DNA from 4 places in the Micrococcus sp. TA1 genome. Region 3 is predicted to be linked to each of the others. Evidence: riboswitches for the same ligand, from Rfam matches in the RefSeq annotation. Region 3 holds a riboswitch; each other region holds the start of a gene.

Region 1 (4,394 bases), on a different contig from region 3:
CGGCCCAGCCTCGTGACCTGGCGTGAAGTCCCATGTCGGGTGAGTTACCCGGTGCTTCGACGCGGTGAGGTCCATTCCTATGCTGTGGTCCACCGCACGGGGCATGTGCGCCACCGCAATCGCGCAGACAAGGACTTTCATGGGTACCAAGCAACTGCACGTCTTTCTCTTCGAAGCGGCCACGATCAACCAGTTCTATTACGGCGTCTGGGCTCAGCCGGGGGACCGGCGCGTTCAGTTCGATCGGCCGCCCTTCTGGAAGGACATCGCCCGGTTGGCCGAGAGGGGATTGCTCGATGGCATCTTCTTCGCCGATATTCCCGAGGGCAAGAACATCTACCGAGACTCGTATGACCCCACGGGCGAGCACGGCGCGTTCCTTCCGGTACTGGATCCCTTCCAGGTCGCCTCGATCATCGCGGCGGCAACGGAGCATCTGGGCATCGTGGTGACGTCGCCGACGAGCTTCGGTGACCCTCATGCGCTGGCCCGTCGGGCCTCCACGCTCGACCACCTCTCCGAGGGCCGGGCCGGTTGGAACATCGTGTTCTCCAACACCGGGTCCACGGCGCGCAAGGAGGGTTGGGACAAGCCCTTGGAACCGCAGGAGTACTACGCCCGCGCCGATGAGTTCATCGACGTGGCCTACCAGTTGTGGGAAGGCTCCTGGGATGTCGGTGCGGTCGCGGCAGACAAGGACGCGCGCGTCTATGCCCGGCCCGGATCCATCCACCGGATCGAGCACACCGGGGAGCACTTCGTGGTCAACGGGGCATCGATCGTCCACCCCTCACCGCAGCGCGTCCCGTTCCTGGCCCAGGCCTCAGGCAGCACCCGCGGGGTGGCCTATGCGGCCAAGAACGCCGAACTCATCCTCGTCGGTGGGGCCACACGCGCGGAATCGGCCGCCCTGGTCAGAGAGGTCCATGCCGCAGCCGCCGCCCACGGCCGGCAGCCGGGGTCGGTAAAGACCACCGCCCTGGTCGACGTCATCGTCGGGCGCACCCGCGAGGAAGCGCTGAACAAGGCCCGAACGTATGACTCCTACATCTCCTTCGAGGGGGCACTGGCGTGGACGGAGTCCCCGGTGACCTACGACGATTTCCCCGACCAGGCCATCATTGGAGACCTCGTGGCCTCGGGGGACTTGCCCGAGGGTGGCGCGGCGGACCGGTTCGGTCGTCACCGCACGGTGGGAGAGTTCCGGGAGGAATTTCGATTCTTGCGGTTGGCCCATAGGGCGATCGGGACGGTTGAGGAGGTGGCCGATGAGATCGAGCGTTGGATGGACGAGGACGGCCTCGATGCGATCAACCTGCGCCAGTACCACGTGCCGGACACACTCACCGATTTCGTGGAGCTGGTCGTACCGGAGCTCCAGCGGCGCGGGCGCTACCGCACCTCGTACCAGGAAGGGGAAACGCTGAGGGAACGAGTCTTGGGTCACGGACCCTGGGTTCCGGCCGGCCATCCTGCGGACAAGCACCGGAATAGGTCCGCGGTTGACGTCGTCTCAGCGTGATGTTCAGGGGAGGTTGGACACCCGGCTGGCCAACCTCCCCGAATATCTCCTCTGATATGTAGGGAGATGCTGTCAGCGGAGGGGAACTTCGGATGCTGGAGCCAGCCGGAGACCGCGTGATCCGCTCGCTCCTGCAGGGGCGGGTGTCTCAGTTCTTTTGGATGCCAGACGACACTCAGTCTGAGAGTGCGCCACCGACGATCGGGGAACCCGGTCACGTACCTCTGCAGTTCACAGGCCCCGGTGCCGTGACTCCCCGGATGATCAACGACTGGGGGTGGGTATCTTGTCGGGGTTATCCGGCCAACACACCCGCATCTTGACTCAGGACCGGGTTAGGCGAAAAGTAACGAGGCGCCGCGTGGTGAGCCGCGGAACAGGGAAATGCACCCCGGGCTCAACGGAGCGTCATCTTGGAGGGGTTTTGGGGCCGATTCCGGGTTCCGTCGCCCCGGACGCGTCCAGGTGTCACCGCGTGACTTGACGAATGGTCTGTGGCGCAGGTCGCTGGTTACCTAGGTCTGTTCCCATCCAGAGCGGCCGAGAGATCTGGCTCGATGACGCCGCAGCAACCCACCGTCCTGCGGAAGCGGGTGCTACCGCCAGGAACGATGGAGGTTTCACATGATTTCTCTGCGGCATGTCACGACGACGTTCACGGCGGTGCGAGACCGATCGGGTCCGCGACCGGGCAGTCGGTCGCTTCTTCGCCGGGGTCGTCCCCGAGCCGTGCCTGCTGCGGGCGTTTCCGGTAAGGGCAGGATCTTGACCGCGGTGGATGACGTGTCTTTGGACATTCCCAGTGGATCCATCCACGGGATCATCGGTTTCTCAGGTGCCGGCAAGTCCACCCTGCTCCGCAACATCAACCTGCTGGAGCGTCCCTCGTCCGGTGAGGTGTGGGTGGAGGGCGAGGAGCTCACGTCCCTGTCCACGGAGGAGTTGCGCCGGAGGCGACACCACATCGGGATGATTTTCCAGGGGTTCAACCTGGTCAACAACCACACTGCGGTGGCCAACGTTGAGTTGAGCCTGAAGTTCGCAGGGGTGGCCGATGCCCGGGCTCGGCGCCAGCGGGCCATGGAGGCCCTGGAACTGGTGGACCTGACGGCAAAGGCCGAGGCCTATCCGGCCCAGCTCTCCGGCGGGCAGAAGCAACGGGTGGCCATTGCCCGGGCGCTGGCCACCCGTCCGAAGGTCCTGCTCTGCGACGAGCCGACCTCCGCACTGGACCCGTTCACCACGGCCACCGTGCTGCAGTATCTGGCCGATATTAACCGCCAGCTGGGGATCACCGTCGTGCTCGTCACCCACGAGATGGAGGTGGTCAAGGCCCTGGCCGATGACATCTCCGTGATGGAGGAGGGGCGCATCGTGGAACAGTTCACCTCCGCCGGCCTGCGGTCGGGGGCCTTCGAACCGAAGACCTCGATCGGGCGGTACCTCGTTTCCGATGGCATCACCGTGGACCGCGGAGCGGCCCGGGGCGGTGATGACTCACTGCTGACCGGCCCGGGACCGGCGGGCGGACCCGCGGACCGGACGGCGTTGGAGCTCATCGGCACGAAAGCGGGGCACTGAAATGGATCGCGTCATCGACCTTCTTCCGGAGCTGAGCTTCGCACTGGGCCAGACCTTCCTCATGATCATCGTGGCGATACCCCTGGCAGTACTGCTGGGGACGCCACTGGGCATCTGGCTCTTCACCCACGCCCCGGACGGCATCTCCCCGTCCCCGAGGGCACACCGCGTGGTGTCCGGACTCGTCAACATGGTCCGCTCGTTCCCGTTCCTCATCCTGCTCATCGCCATCATCCCCGCCACCCGATTCATCGTGGGCACCACGGTCGGGACGGCGGCGGCGATCGTTCCACTCACGGTCAATGCCATCCCGTACTTTGCCCGATTCGTCGAGCAGAACATGACCCAGTTGGGCAATGGGGCGGTCGAGGCTGCCCGGGCCATGGGCGCCACGCGTGGTCAGATCATCCGCAACGTCCTGCTGGTCGATGCCCGGCCGGCGCTGATCGGATCGATCACGATCACGGCCGTCAGCTTCATCTCCTACTCCGCCATGGTCGGCCTCGTCGGCGGCGGCGGTATCGGTGACTTCGCCATCCGCTACGGCTACTACCGCTATGAAACCGAGGTCATGCTCGTGGCGGTCGCCATCATGCTCCTGCTCGTCTCGGTCGTGCAGTTCACCGGCAACCGCCTGGTCCGCCTCACGGACAAGCGCATCACCTGACAGCCCCGCATCCCACCCGACCCGCCCGACGTACCAGCCGACGACGGCGCCGAATGGACTGAGGCGGCGACTTCGCTCACTTCTCGCGCAGGGATCCTCCCGATCCTGTGCTGCGTCACGACCTGTCATCCGTACCCCCGAAAGGACTCCCATGTCTTCGCACCAGCACTCCACTACCGCCCGACGCCGTCGGATCGACGCCGTGCGCATCCCGGCCCTGGCTGCGGTTGCCGGCCTCGCCCTGACCTCCTGCGGTCTGGCCCAGAACGCCGGGAACGTGGATGAGGACCGCACCATTTCCATGATCGTCACCGAGTCGGCGCCGTATCAGGAACCGACCGAACTGGTGAAGGAGCAGCTGGCCCAGGACGGCTGGACCCTGGAAACCACCTACGTCACGGACATCATCCAGCCGAATCAGACGGTCCAGCAGGGGGAGTACGACGTCAACTTCTTCCAGCACATCGCCTATCTCGACCAATTCAATACGGACAACGACACCGCGCTGGAGCCGATCTTCTCCATCTACTACGGGCGCAGCGGGTTCTTCTCCACGAAGCACGGCTCGTTCGAGGACCTCCCGGACGGCGCGCAGATCTCCATCCCGGTCGACACGTCCAACAA
Region 2 (4,394 bases), on a different contig from region 3:
ACAGGTCGTTCTCGTCCGCACCGTAGCCGTGCAGCACCACCAGCAGTGGGGTGCCCGCGCGCTCGGCCTCGGGACGGGACCAGCGGACGAACGGCTCGGGGGTGGCGGCAGCGGCGGCATCAGTCATACCCACAGGGTAGAGGCCCCCGGTGAGAGCCGATCAATCCGGCCGGTCAGAGTCCCAGGACCCGCTTCATCTCACCGGCCACCTGGTCCATGTCCGTCAGGAACCCGTCGTGGCCGATCGGCGAGTCGATCATGAACACCGGCACCTCACCGGGCAGCTGGCGGGCCAGTTCCTGGGACTGGCCCGGGAAGTAGAGCCGGTCCGAGTCGACCGCGGCGATGAACGCCGCGGCGGGGATCCCGGCCAGCACCTCCTCCTCGCTCCCGCGGCCCCGCGCCACGTCATGGCTCATCAGCGCCTCGGTGAGCACCAGGTAGCTGTTGGCGTCGAAGCGTCCGGCGAGCTTGGCCGCCTGGTGGTCCAGGTAGGACTCCACCTGGTACCGGCCGCTCCGGCGCAGCGGGTGGCCGAAGGGGTCCTCGTCCTGCTGCGGACTCCGCCCGAACCGGGACCCCATGTCCGGCTCGGAGCGGTACGTGATATGCGCGATCCGCCGGGCGATGCCCAGGCCGGCGTCGGGCCGGGAGCGGCCGTAGTAGTCGCCGCCCTGGAAGTCCGGGTCCAGCGTGATCGCCTGGACCTGGGCCTGGGCGAACGCGATCTGCTCGGCCGTGGAGTGGGCGCCGCAGGCGATGACGGCCATGCCGCGCACCCGCCCCGGGTAGGTCGCGGCCCATTCCAGGGCGCGGGCCCCGCCCATCGAGCCGCCGATCACGGCCTGCCACGCCTCGATGCCCAGGGCGTCCGCGAGGCGGGCCTCGGCATGGACGGAGTCCCGGATGGTGGTGAACGGGAACCGCGAACCCCACGGGGTGCCGTCCGCGTCCAGCGAGGACGGACCGGTCGTCCCGTAGCAGCCGCCCAGCATGTTGGGGGCCACCACGAACCACTGATCGGTGTCCACCGGCGCGCCCGGTCCGATGATGCCCTCCCACCAGCCGGCCTCCGGTTCCCCGGTGGAGGCGGCCACGTGGGTGGAACCGGTCAGGGCGTGCAGCACCAGCACGGCGTTGGACCTGTCCGCGTTCAGCGTGCCCCAGGTCTCGTAGGCGATCTCCACGGCGGGCAGGTGACCGCCGGCCTCGAAGTCGAAGGCGCCGATCCGCCGGGAGTGCAGGCCGCCGTCGGGAAGGGCGGTGCGGGTCTGGTGGGGGCTGGTCATGGTCATGGGGGTCCCTCCGTGCCTCACGCGCTGACGTTGGCGGCGGCGAACCCCTCCTCGAGGTCCGCCAGGATGTCATCGATGCTCTCCACGCCCACCGAGAGCCGGACCAGGCCGGGGGTGACACCGGCGGCGCGCTGCTCGGCCTCCGTCAACTGGGAGTGCGTGGTGGAGGCCGGGTGGATGACGAGCGAACGGATGTCGCCGATGTTGGCCACCTGGTGGTGCAGGCGCAGGGCGTCCACGAACCGCGCGCCGGCCTCGCGGCCACCGGCGATCTCGAAGGACACGAAGCCGCCGGCGCCCTGGGGCAGGTACTGCTGCGCGCGCTCGTACCAGGGGCTGGATGCCAGGCCCGGGTAGATCACGGCCTCGGCCTGGGCGTGGCCGTCCAGGTAGTCGGCGACCCTCTGCGCGTTGGCCACGTGACGCTCCATCCGCAGGGACAGGGTCTCCAGGCCGAGGTTGAGCAGGAAGGCGTTGAACGGGCTGATCGAGCTGCCGAGGTCGCGCAGCAACTGCACGCGGGCCTTCAGGATGTAGGCGAGGTTGGCACCGAGGATGCCCCCGACGCCCAGGTCCCGGGCGAACACCAGTCCGTTGTAGCTCTCGTCCGGGGTGTTGAAGCCCGGGAAGCGCTCCGGCTGGGAGGCGTAGTCAAAGGTCCCGGCGTCCACGATGACCCCGCCCATGGCCACGGCGTGGCCGCCGAGGTACTTGGTGGCCGAGTGCACGACCACGTCCGCGCCGTGCTCGATCGGCCGCAGCAGGTAGGGGGTGGCCAGGGTGTTGTCCACGATGAACGGCACGCCGGCGGCGTGGGCGACGTCGGCGATGCCCCGCAGGTCCGGCACGTCCCCGCGCGGGTTGCCGAGGGACTCGGCGAACAGCAGCTTCGTGGTGTCCCGGACGGCGCCCGTCCACTCCTCCAGGTCGTCCGGGTCCTGGACGAAGGTGGTGGTGATGCCGATCTTGGCCAGGGTGTGCTTGAACAGGTTCTGGGTGCCGCCGTAGAGGGAGGCCGAGACCACCACGTGGTCCCCCGCACCGGCGAGGTTGAGCACGGAGAAGGTGGTGGCCGCCTGCCCGGAGGCCAGCAGCAGGGCGCCCACCCCGCCCTCGAGGGCGGCGATCTTGCCCTCCACGGCCTCCTGGGTCGGGTTGCCGATGCGGGTGTAGATGGGCCCGAGGTCCTTCAGGGCGAACCGGTCGGCGGCGACCTCGTGGGAGGGGAAGTCGAAGGAGTTGGACTGGATGATCGGCAGCGCGGTGGCGCCGAAGGGGTTGACCTCCGGGATGCCGGCGTGCACCTGCCGGGTCTCGAAGCCCCAGTTCGCGGCGGAGTCCGTGGCGCCGGCCGGGTCGGTGTCCGGGGTGGCCTGGTTCGGGGTGTCAGTCATCGACATGGCTCCTGTATCCGTCCAGGGCCACCCGGTGGCATCACGGTGCCGTGAAGCATGCCGCGCCGTGGTGGCCCGCGCTTGCAGGTGCCGGTCGACACCCGCCTGGTCCTCACCCGGGGCACCCCACCGCGAGCTGGAGGGTTGCCGGCCAGCAAGCCGGGGCTCGATGCTGGCGCTCATGACCTGCGCCCAGTCTGCCAGATCGGTGCGAGCGGGTCATCCCGTTCGGTCACAGTGTGACCGCGGCCCCGCCGGAGTGTGATCTGCGCAACTTTTCAAGTGAGGGTAACCTAAGCGATCTCCGCCACGGGGAAGTGGGACGATATGGGCATGATGCGCCTTGATCACGTCTCGTACGCCGTCGGCCCCGAAGAGGGCCTCCCCGCCGCGGTGGCCCGGATCGCCGATGCCCTGGGCATCGAGCGAGTCAAGGGCGGGGTCCACCCCCGCTTCGGCACCCGCAACGCCATCTTCCCGTTGCGCAAGCACCAGTACCTGGAGGTCGTCGAGGTACTCGACCACCCCTCCTCCGGCAAGGCCCCGTTCGGACAGGCCGTGCGCGCCCGCTCCGAGATGGGCGGCGGCTGGATGGGCTGGTGCGTGGCCGTGGACGACCTGGCCCCGTTCGAGGAACGGCTCGAGCGCCAGTCCGTTCCGGGCAACCGCAAGTTCCCGGACGGCCGCGAGCTGACCTGGCGCCAGATCGGCATCAAGGGCCTCATCGCCGACCCGCAGGTGCCCTACCTGCTGCGCTGGGATGACGGCATGGAGGAGCTGCACCCCTCCCGCGCCGCGGAGCCGCAGGCGGAGCTGTCCTCCATCACGATCGCCGGATCGCGGGACCGGGTGCGGGGCTGGCTGGGACTGGACGACCCCGAGCAGAGGGTCGAGGACCTCAACGTCATCTACGAGTCCCCCTCCGGCACGCCCGGCATCCTCGAGGTCACCTTCGAGACCCCCAAGGGCACCGTCACCCTCTGACGCGCCCCGCGGCCCCCGCCCCCTCCCGGCCCCCGGCCCGGTGGGCGGGGGCCTTCGCGTCCAGGACGCCCGCCGGTCCCGCGTGGAGCCGACCGGAACAGGCGGCGCGGGCCGGGCTCAGGTGCCGAACAGCCCCAGCCGGGCCAGGGCCGGGTAGGCCACGAACCCGGTCACGTCCAGCAGCAGGTGGGCCACGACCAGGGGCATCACGCGCCGGTAGCGCACGTACAGCGCACCGAACACCAATCCCATGAGCAGGTTCCCCACTCCCGGCCCGATCCCCTGGTACAGGTGATAGGCCCCGCGCAGGACCGCGCATCCCACCACCACGGTCGTGGCGTTCAGGGGGACGACGGCGCCGCTCGCCCAGGTGCGCAGCCCACCGGGCTCGCCGGGCCGGGCCGGGTCCAGCCCGGACCTCAGTTGCTGCAGGTAGCCGAGCCGGTCGAAGAGCCAGGCCACCACGATGACCTCCTCCAGCAGCGCGTGCCGCAGCGCGGAGAGCACCAGGACCGGGGTGGTCCACCAGTACTCGTCCAGCGCGCTGCCCACGATGGCCGTGGTTACCCCGGCCGCCCGCCCGGCCGCGTAGACCGCCAGGGTCCCCAGGCCGATCGCCACGAACAGGGCCCCGCCCCAGGCCAGGTCGGCCCCCGGACGACGGGCGTCCAGGCCGAAGGTCCGGAACGGATTGCGGCCGCGGATCACCAGCAGGTGGAAC
Region 3 (4,394 bases):
TCCGCCCACCGGGACAGTCCCAGCACGGAACCGACGAGCAGGCCCAGCACGCCGCCGATCGCGAAGCCGATCAGCACCCGCTGCACGGAGATGGCGATGTGGTGCCACAGGGGGCCGTCCGCCGCCAGCTGGACGCCCGCCTGCACCACGGAGGCCGGCGAGGGCAGCTGCACCGGGGAGAACAGTCCGGCCTCGGTCACCGCCCACCACAACGCCACGAGCAGTACCGGCACCAGGAGGCCGACGGCGGCGCGGCCGGCCGCGGTGCCCAGGGCTCCGCGGGCGCGCGGCGTCCCGGGGCCGGAACCGGCCGGTGCCGCACGCCGGTTCCGTTCGCCCGCGGCCAGGTCCGCCGGGGCCGAGGCCGGGGTGACGGTGTTCGGGGACGCGGGGGTACTCACTGCGTGGCCTTCTCGGCGTAGGAGGGCTCGAGCAGCTCGGCCAGCGCGGCGTCCACGTTCTCCTGGCTGGCGACGTCACCGGTCTCCACCAGGATGGGGCCGACCCTCTCGAGCACGTCGAGCTGGGCCTGCCCGGGGACCGGGTCCACGTCCAGGTTGGAGCGCTCCTGGATGACGGTGGTGGCCACGTCCTCCTCGAGGCCGGCGACCTCGGCGAGGATCGCGGCGGTCTCCTCGGGGTTCTCCAGCGCCCAGGCGCGCGCCTTCTCGTAGACGTCCAGCACGGCCTGGGCCAGCTCGGGGGACTCCTCGAGGAAGGACTCGGTGGCGTTGAGGAAGCCGTACGTGTTGAAGTCCACGTTGCGGTAGAACAGCTCGGCGCCCTCGGCCTCGGCGCCGGCCATGATCGGGTCCAGTCCGGACCAGGCGTCCACGGAGCCGTTGGCCAGGGCGGAGTTGCCGTCGGCGTGCTGCAGGTTCTGCACGGTGACCTCGGACGGGTCCACTCCGGCCTCCTCGAGGGCCTGGATGAGGAAGAAGTACGGGTCCGTGCCCTTGGTGGCGGCCACGTTCTTGCCCACCAGGTCGGTGACCTCCGTGATGCCCGAGTCGGCGGTGGTGACCAGGGCCGCCCACTCCGGCTGGGAGTAGAGGCCGATCGTCTTGATCTCGGTGCCGTTGGCGCGGGCCAGCAGGGCCGCGGAGCCGGCGGTGGAGCCGACGTCGACGGCCTCTGCGCGCAGCGCCTCGTTGGCCTTGTTGGACCCCGCGGACTGGACCCAGTTGACGGTGACGCCCTCGTCGGAGAGCTCCTCCTCCAGCCAGCCCTTCTCCTTGATGACCAGGGAGAGCGGGTTGTAGGTGGCGAAGTCGATGTCCAGGGTGTCGGCACCGCCAGCCGGGGCACCGGCCTCGGCGGCGTCACCGCCCGAACCCTCCCCGGCCACGCACCCGGTGAGGGCGAGGGCGGAGACGGCGAGGACCGCGGCGGAGAGCGTGAGTCGGGAGCGCATGGTGGTGCCTTTCAGGACAGGGGATCGCACGGGGGCGGGGAGGGTGGAACAAGAGGGGCGGAAGGGTCGAGCAGGGGGCGGTCCGGGGACCGTGGGTGCCGGTCAGAGTCGGCGGGGCGGTGCCGCCGGTGCGGCACCGGAGCGGTCAGTGCCGGTGGGCATCGACGCCGAGGCCGTCGAGCAGCTCCGAGCGCAGCGCGGCCAGCTCGGCTGAGCCGCGGGGGCGCGGACGTGTCCCGGGCACGGTGAGGACCTTGCGGGCGGTGGCCCCGGCAGCGGCGCCGGGATCCTTGCCGAGCAGCAGGATGCGGTCGGCCAGCTGCAGTGCCTCGTCCACGTCGTGGGTGACCAGCAGGATGGTGGTGGCCGTGCGGGCATGGATGTCCAGGAGCAGGTCCTGCATCTTCAGCCGGGTCAGCGCGTCGAGGGCGCCGAACGGTTCGTCCAGCAGCAGCACGCCGGGGCGCCGGGCCAGTGCCCGGGCCAGCGAGGTCCGCTGGGCCATGCCGCCGGAGACCTCGCGGGGCCGGTGATCGGCGTGGGCGCCCAGCCCGACGAGATCGAGCAGCTCGTCCACGCGCTTCCGGCCCTCGCTGCGGCCCGTGCCGTGCGGCAGGCCCAGGGCCACGTTCTGGTGCAGGGTGCGCCAGGGCATCAGGCGCGGTTCCTGGAAGCCGACGGCGGTGCGTGGGTCATGGGCGGTGACCGGCTCGCCGCCGATGAGGATGTCCCCGGAGTTGCCGGTGTCCAGTCCGCCGGCGGCCCGCAGCAGGGTGGACTTGCCGCAACCGGAGGCGCCGAGGATGGCCAGCACCTCGCCGGGTTCCACGGTCAGGGTGATGTCCCGCAACACGGCCCGGGGGCCCTCGGCGGTGGGGAACGCGCGGCCGACGCCGCGGAACTCCACCGCAAGGCTCTCCGGTGCGTCCGGGGCGGTGGCGGCGCCCCGGGCCCGCGCGGGGGCGCGGCCGGCAGGGCTCAGTTCGGCAAGGGCAGTCATGGTGATCACTCTCCATCGCTTCTGGCATGAGCACCCTTGCCCGGTGAAGCGGAGGGTTGCTGCGGCGTCACGGAGCCAGATCTCTCGGCCGCTCTGGATGGTTGCGCGTCCAGTCAATCAGCCACCGGTGCCCTGCCGCAAACACGGTGGTCAGCGGATGGGTTCCGGCGTGACCTGCTGCGGGCTCCCGTGACGTGAGATGACGTCATGCGGTGTCACACAAGCGCTTCGTGAGGCGCAGACGGTCGCCGACCGCATTCCTGGACGGGCAGGCGTCGGTTTATGACGTCCGGTTGGCGTGCCTCGTCCAGCCACCCCCACAGTGGATCCGTAACCATCCAGAGCGGCCGAGAGATCTGGCTCGACGACGCCGCAGCAACCCGCCCGACAGGGGACAGGGTGCTACTGCCAGGACCGATGGAGGTATTCCTCGTGATTTCCCTGCGCCATGTCACCACCACGTTCCCGGTGGGCCGCGACACGTCCGTCCCGGGCCGGCCGCGTTCCTGGTGGCCCCGGCATCGTCCGGCTGCGGAACCCGGGTCGGTGCCCCGGCGCCGGTCCCTCACGGCGGTGGACGACGTCAGCCTCGAGGTCGAGCGCGGCTCCATCCACGGCATCATCGGGTTCTCGGGTGCCGGGAAGTCGACCCTGCTGCGGAACATCAACCTCCTGGAACGTCCGAGCGCGGGCGAGGTCTGGGTGGACGGTGACGAACTGACCGCGCTGTCGGCCGAGGCCCTGCGCGAGCGCCGCCATCAGATCGGCATGATCTTCCAGGGCTTCAACCTGGTCAACAACCACACGGCGCTGGGCAACGTCGAACTGAGCCTGAAGTTCGCCGGACTGTCCGACGGGCGGCAACGCCGGCGCCGGGCGGTGGAAGCGCTCGACCTGGTCGACCTGGCCGACAAGGCGGATTCCTATCCGGCACAGCTCTCCGGAGGCCAGAAGCAGCGGGTCGCCATCGCGCGAGCCCTGGCGACCGAACCGAACCTCCTGCTGTGCGACGAGCCGACCTCCGCGCTTGACCCCTTCACCACTGCCACCGTGCTTCAGTACCTGGCGGACATCAATCACCGGCTCGGCATCACGGTGGTCATCGTGACCCATGAGATGGAGGTCATCAAGGCCCTCGCCGACGACGTCTCCGTGATGGAGGACGGCCGGATCGTGGAACGTTTCACCGTCCCCGACCTGACCTCGGGCCGTTTCGTCCCGACCACGTCGATCGGGCGCTACCTGGTGTCGGAGGGGATCAGCGTGGACCGCCACCGGTCGGCGGAGGTGCCCGAGGCCCTGGAGCTCCGCGAGCCCTCCCGGGAACGGCGTCAGCACTCCGTTCACGCTGTCACCGCAGGGGCGGTGAACTGACGTGGAGCGCGTCACCGAACTCCTGCCGGAACTCACGTTCGCCCTCGGCCAGACCTTCGTCATGATCGCCGTGGCGATCCCCGTGGCCGTCGTCCTCGGAACGCCGCTGGGCATCTGGCTCTTCACCCGGGCACCGGCAGGCATCGCGCCGTCGCCCCGGGCGCACCGGATCGTCTCGGGACTGGTCAACGCCGTGCGTTCGTTCCCGTTCCTGATCCTGCTGATCGCCATCATCCCCCTCACCCGGTTGCTCGTCGGCACCACGGTGGGGACGGCAGCGGCGATCGTCCCCCTCACCGTCAACGCCATTCCGTACTTCGCCCGGCTCGTGGAGCAGAACATGACCCAGCTCGGCGGGGGTGCCATCGAGGCTGCCCGTGCCATGGGGGCCACGCGCGGGCAGATCATCCGCAACATCCTGCTGGTCGACGCCCGGCCGGCGATCATCGGATCGATCACCATCACCACGGTCAGCTTCATCTCGTACTCCGCCATGGTCGGGCTCGTCGGCGGCGGTGGCATCGGCGACTTCGCCATCCGTTACGGCTACTACCGGTACGAGACCGAGGTGATGATGGCGGCCATCGTCATCATGCTGGCGCTCGT
Region 4 (4,394 bases), on a different contig from region 3:
ACAGGTGGATCCGGACGGTGTGCTCGTCCAGCACCTCCGAGTGGTCGTAGAACCCGCCGAGGTGGGCGGCGGCGGTGCCGTTGCCGCCGTCCAGCCAGTAATCGAAGTTGTAGGCCACGGCCTCGGCGTCCAGGGCGGTGCCGTCCGTGAAGGTCACGTCCTCGCGCAGCCGCAGCGTCCAGGCCCGGCCGTCCTCCGACACCTCCCAGCCGGTGGCGATCCAGGGGACCACCGAGCCGTCCTCGGTGTGGGACACCAGGTTGTCCAGGACCTGGCGGGCGGTGAAGTTCTCCTGGATCCAGCCGCCGAAGATGCAGTTGGGCTCCTGGAGGTGGCCGTACTCGATCACGCCGCCCTGGACCGGCCCGGCACCGGCGGCGCCGGTCAGCGCCGCCTGGTCCGGGCCGGCGTCGGGATCCGTTCCGGCGCCGCGACCGGTGCCGGGACCTGCGGAGCAGGCGCTCAGGACCAGCGTGGCCGCGGTCAGGACGGCGAGCCCGGTGGTCCGGGGCCCGGGGAGTCGAGGGGTGCGGGGCGTCGTCCGGAGTCCGGGCGCGCTCGGGGAAGGTGGGGTGCTCATGGGGTTCCTTTCGCCGTGATCCAGCGCAGGCAGAAGTGGGTGGTGGGGCTCAGGCCCCGGTCGGCACGGTGGCGAAGGCGCCCCGGTACCGGGCGGCCGGGTGCGTCTGGGGCAGGCGGTCCCGGCCGAAGAGCTTCTGGCGCAGGGTGCCCGGCGCGTACTCGGACTGCGCCAGGCCGCGCTCGCGCAGCACGGGCAGGACCTGGTCCGCGAACTCCTCGAAGGAACCGGGGATCACCCAGTTGATGACATTGATGCCGTCCACGCCGGCGTCCTGCCAGTCCTGGAGCCGGTCCGCGATCTGCTCGGGGGTGCCCACCAGGCGGTTGTTGCGGTGGCTGCGCCAGGCGACGTCGGCGACCACGGGCTCGCGGTCCGTGATGGCCTTGGAGGTCCACTCGGAGAAGCCCTTCTGGGTGTTGGTCTCCAGGTCTTTCAACGGGGTCTCGGGAGGGTAGACACGGCCGTCCGGGTCGACCAGGGCGGCGTGGGCCAGGTAGCCCTCCACGGAGGCGTACTCCTCGTACTCGGCCAGCGTGCGCCGGGCCTGCTGCTCCGTCTCGCCGATGACGAAGCTCAGGCCCTGGAAGAACTTGATGTCCTCCGGTGCCCGGCCGGCCTCGACGGCGCGGCGGCGGGTGTCCTCGATCTGCTGGCGGGCGATGTCCGGGGTCGCCGCGATGAGGAACACGGCCTCGGCGTTGCGGGCGGCGAAGTCCCGGCCGGAGGCGGAGGATCCCGCCTGGTACAGCAGCGGTGTCCGCTGCGGGGACGGTGAGGGCAGGTGCGGGCCCTCCACCGAGTAGCGCCGGCCCTCGTGGTGGATCTTGTGGACCTTCGCCGGGTCCGAGTACCGGGAGCCCTGCCGATCCTTGACGACCGCTCCCTCGTCCCACGAGCCCTCCCAGAGCTTGTAGGCGACGTCCACGTACTCCTCGGCCCAGGCGTAGCGCTCGGCGTGGTCGGTCAGCCGTGGCAGGCCGAAGTTGCGTGAACCGTTGTCCTGGGTCCCGGTGACGATGTTCCAGGCGATCCGGCCGTTCGAGATGTGGTCGAGCGTGGAGAGCTGGCGGGCGAACTGGAACGGGTGGGACTGGAAGACGTTGGAGGTGGTGGCCAGGCCCAGGTGCTCGGTCACCACGGCCAGCGCGCCGAGCAGCACGGTCGGGTCGTTGGAGGGGATCTGCAGGCCCTCGTTGACGTACACGGAGTAGTCGGCGTCGGCGTCGCCGTAGTGGCCGACGACGTCCGCGAAGAACATGGCGTCGAACCTCGCGGCCTCGAGGGTGCGGGCCAGGTCGATCCAGGTGCGGACGTCGGTGAACTCGGCCTGCCCGGCGTCGGGGCGACGCCACTGGCCGTGGTGGATGTGACTGGTGGTGTTCATGACGAAAGCGTTGAAGTGCAGGGGCGTGCGGGCGATGGGGGCCATGGTGTCTCTTCCCGGTCGGTGGCACTCCGGGGATGCCCGGAACGCACCGGGGCGCGCGCAGGCGGCCTCGATGCACCGGGCGGGGTGCCGTACTTGCCGGTCACGGGTGCGTGCCGGCCGAATCATCACCTGGAGCACCCCACTACAGCGAGAGGGTTGCTGTCCGGTCAGCCAGGGCTTATGGCCGGATCTCGTGATTCCGTTACCGAGCGTAGACCCCGGCGCCGGTCCCGCCAAGGGATCCGCCGGCACCGGTTAACGTCCCGTCATCCCCGGCCGGGGCGAGGGCCACCGGGTCCTTCCATGACGCCGGGGGGACATACGGCGACATCTGCGCGGGCCGGGCACGCGAAGGCCCCCGCCGTGCGGTGCACGACGGGGGCCGGTGGCGCAGGCCAGGACCGTGGGTCAGGCGGAACCGATGCGGTAGGACCGCGACGGCGGGGTGGCGTTGACCTCCCACTCGCCGATGATCCGCGCGCGGTAGATGAGCGGATTGTGGCTGGCCAGCACGCGCGCGTTGCGCCAGTGCCGGTCCAGGCGCCTCGACTGGCTCGTGGCCGAGGCCCCGCCCACCTCGAACAGCTGGGTCGCGGCGGCCAGCACGTTCTTCGCGATCACCTGCTGGGCCTGGTAGACGCGGACGTACAGGGCGTTGACGTCCTCCTCCGGCAGCACCTCGCCCCCGGCCTCGCGTTCGAGGATTCCTCCCAGGGCGGCGACCACCGCGTCGAGCGCCACGCGGGAGGCGAAGGCCGCCGAGGAGAGCTCACCGACCACCTGCAGCACCTGGGCGTCGTCACGGGGCAGTTCGGTCACCCCGTGACTGAAGGACCGGCGCCGGCCGCGTACGTAGTCCCCGGCGTCACGCACGATCGCCTCGGCGATGCCCGTCAGGGTCGCCAGGTGCAGGAACTGCCAGGACGCCTGGCCGGTGGCCACGCGGGTGCCGTCGTCCAGGCCGGAGGTGTAGACCTCCTCCGGGTCGACCGGGGTGTTGTCGAACACCGTGGTCCCCGAGGCCGTGAGCTGCTGGCCGAACCCGTCCCAGTCGTCCAGGAGCCGGACACCGGGGGCGTCCGCGGGCACGGTCGCGGCGATCTCCTCACCGCGGGCGTCGACCGCCGCCACGATGATCCAGTCCGCGTACAGGGACCCGGTCGAGTAGTACTTGGTGCCGTTGAGCCGCCAGGTGCCCTCGGCGTCCTGCACCAGCCGGGTGGTCCCCTCCCCCACCGCGTTGTTGACCTCGGTGATGGCGTTCCCGACGACGGCCCCCGCGCCCAGACGGCGCAGCCAGCGGTCCCGGAAGGCCGCGTCCGGGTGGCCCAGCACGTTCTCCTGGTTGATCAGGTGGGCACGCAGCGCCTGGGTCAGGTTGGAGTCCGCGGCGGCGAGCTCGACGATCAGCTCCGCGGACTGGGCGAAGCTCAGGCCGGCGCCGCCGTACTCCACCGGCACGCGCAACGAGGTGAAGCCGGCCTCGGCGAGGCGGCGCACGGCGTCGCGGTCGATGATCCGGTCCGCCTCCCGCGCGGCCGCGCTCGATGCGATGGACCGGAAGACCGGGTCCAGGCGCTCGCGGACCTGCACGAACCGCGCTGCGGACCGGTCGGCGGGGTGGTCCGCGGGCCGGCCGGGTGTCCCTGCCGTGGCCGGGGAACCGGCGAGCGGGGCGCGTCGTTCGGATGTCGTGGTCATCATGCTCCTTCGGTGGTGGATGCGGTGGGCGCTCCCGCGCCGGCGGCCGTGGCGCCGGCCCGCGGGTCGGAGTTGCGGGCGGTGGAGTGGAACGGCGGGACGGTGCCGTTGATCCGGTGGTCCCCGACCGCCTGGGTGCGGTAGATCAGCGGGGTGTGGCTGGCGACGGTGCGGGCGTTCAGCCAGTGCCGGTGCAGGTGCCGCGAGGCGTCCGTGGCGGAGGCGCCACCGGACTCGAAGATCTGGTTCGTGGCCTCGAGGATCAGCTCCGAGACCACGACGGTGGCCTCGGACAGGGCGACGTTGGCGCGGGTGTGGGCGTCCAGCACCACCGGGTCCTCGAGGTCCAGGTGGCCGCGCACGCTCCGGTAGGAGTCCTCGACGACGGCGGCGGCACCGGTCACGATGTGCCGGGCGGCGGAGACCTTGGCGGAGACGGAGCCGATGACCTGGTGGACCAGCGGGTCCTCGGCAGGGGTCTCGGCGGTGGCGTGGTCGTAGGTGCGCCGGCGAGCGCGCACGAAGTCCGTGATCGAGGACAGCGCGGCCACGCCGATGCCGGCCTGCGTGGCGGCCAGCACGACCCACAGCACCGCATAGGCCAGCACACCGGTGGGGACGTTGAACTCCTGGGTCCGGTGCGCACGCACGGGGACGTCGTCGAAGGTGGTGGTGCCGGAG

Evidence for each region. A riboswitch is a leader RNA that binds a small molecule or an ion and turns the genes downstream of it on or off. The one in region 3 is predicted to bind S-adenosylmethionine.
Region 1: another riboswitch for S-adenosylmethionine. It lies ahead of GGQ69_RS01305 (ATP-binding cassette domain-containing protein); the one in region 3 lies ahead of GGQ69_RS13800 (ABC transporter ATP-binding protein).
Region 2: another riboswitch for S-adenosylmethionine. It lies ahead of GGQ69_RS02295 (O-acetylhomoserine aminocarboxypropyltransferase/cysteine synthase family protein); the one in region 3 lies ahead of GGQ69_RS13800 (ABC transporter ATP-binding protein).
Region 4: another riboswitch for S-adenosylmethionine. It lies ahead of GGQ69_RS15425 (LLM class flavin-dependent oxidoreductase); the one in region 3 lies ahead of GGQ69_RS13800 (ABC transporter ATP-binding protein).

What each region holds. Positions count from the first base shown of each region.
Region 1 covers NZ_JACHNW010000001.1:315,095-319,488, forward strand. Annotated here, with positions in the region: gene GGQ69_RS01300 (NtaA/DmoA family FMN-dependent monooxygenase) at 80-1,522, shown strand; SAM riboswitch class I at 2,047-2,140, shown strand; gene GGQ69_RS01305 (ATP-binding cassette domain-containing protein) at 2,147-3,103, shown strand; gene GGQ69_RS01310 (methionine ABC transporter permease) at 3,105-3,770, shown strand; gene GGQ69_RS01315 (MetQ/NlpA family ABC transporter substrate-binding protein) at 3,922-4,394, shown strand, end outside.
Region 2 covers NZ_JACHNW010000001.1:558,465-562,858, reverse strand. Annotated here, with positions in the region: gene GGQ69_RS02305 (alpha/beta hydrolase) at 1-127, opposite strand, end outside; gene GGQ69_RS02300 (homoserine O-acetyltransferase) at 174-1,295, opposite strand; gene GGQ69_RS02295 (O-acetylhomoserine aminocarboxypropyltransferase/cysteine synthase family protein) at 1,313-2,689, opposite strand; SAM riboswitch class IV at 2,762-2,876, opposite strand; gene GGQ69_RS02290 (VOC family protein) at 3,017-3,673, shown strand; gene GGQ69_RS02285 (CPBP family intramembrane glutamic endopeptidase) at 3,791-4,394, opposite strand, start outside.
Region 3 covers NZ_JACHNW010000003.1:11,021-15,414, reverse strand. Annotated here, with positions in the region: gene GGQ69_RS13810 (ABC transporter permease) at 1-401, opposite strand, end outside; gene GGQ69_RS13805 (aliphatic sulfonate ABC transporter substrate-binding protein) at 398-1,414, opposite strand; gene GGQ69_RS13800 (ABC transporter ATP-binding protein) at 1,560-2,414, opposite strand; SAM riboswitch class I at 2,424-2,518, opposite strand; SAM riboswitch class I at 2,746-2,838, shown strand; gene GGQ69_RS13795 (methionine ABC transporter ATP-binding protein) at 2,832-3,788, shown strand; gene GGQ69_RS13790 (methionine ABC transporter permease) at 3,790-4,394, shown strand, end outside.
Region 4 covers NZ_JACHNW010000006.1:8,818-13,211, forward strand. Annotated here, with positions in the region: gene GGQ69_RS15420 (ABC transporter substrate-binding protein) at 1-580, opposite strand, end outside; gene GGQ69_RS15425 (LLM class flavin-dependent oxidoreductase) at 630-2,012, opposite strand; SAM riboswitch class IV at 2,097-2,211, opposite strand; gene GGQ69_RS15430 (acyl-CoA dehydrogenase family protein) at 2,421-3,716, opposite strand; gene GGQ69_RS15435 (acyl-CoA dehydrogenase) at 3,713-4,394, opposite strand, start outside.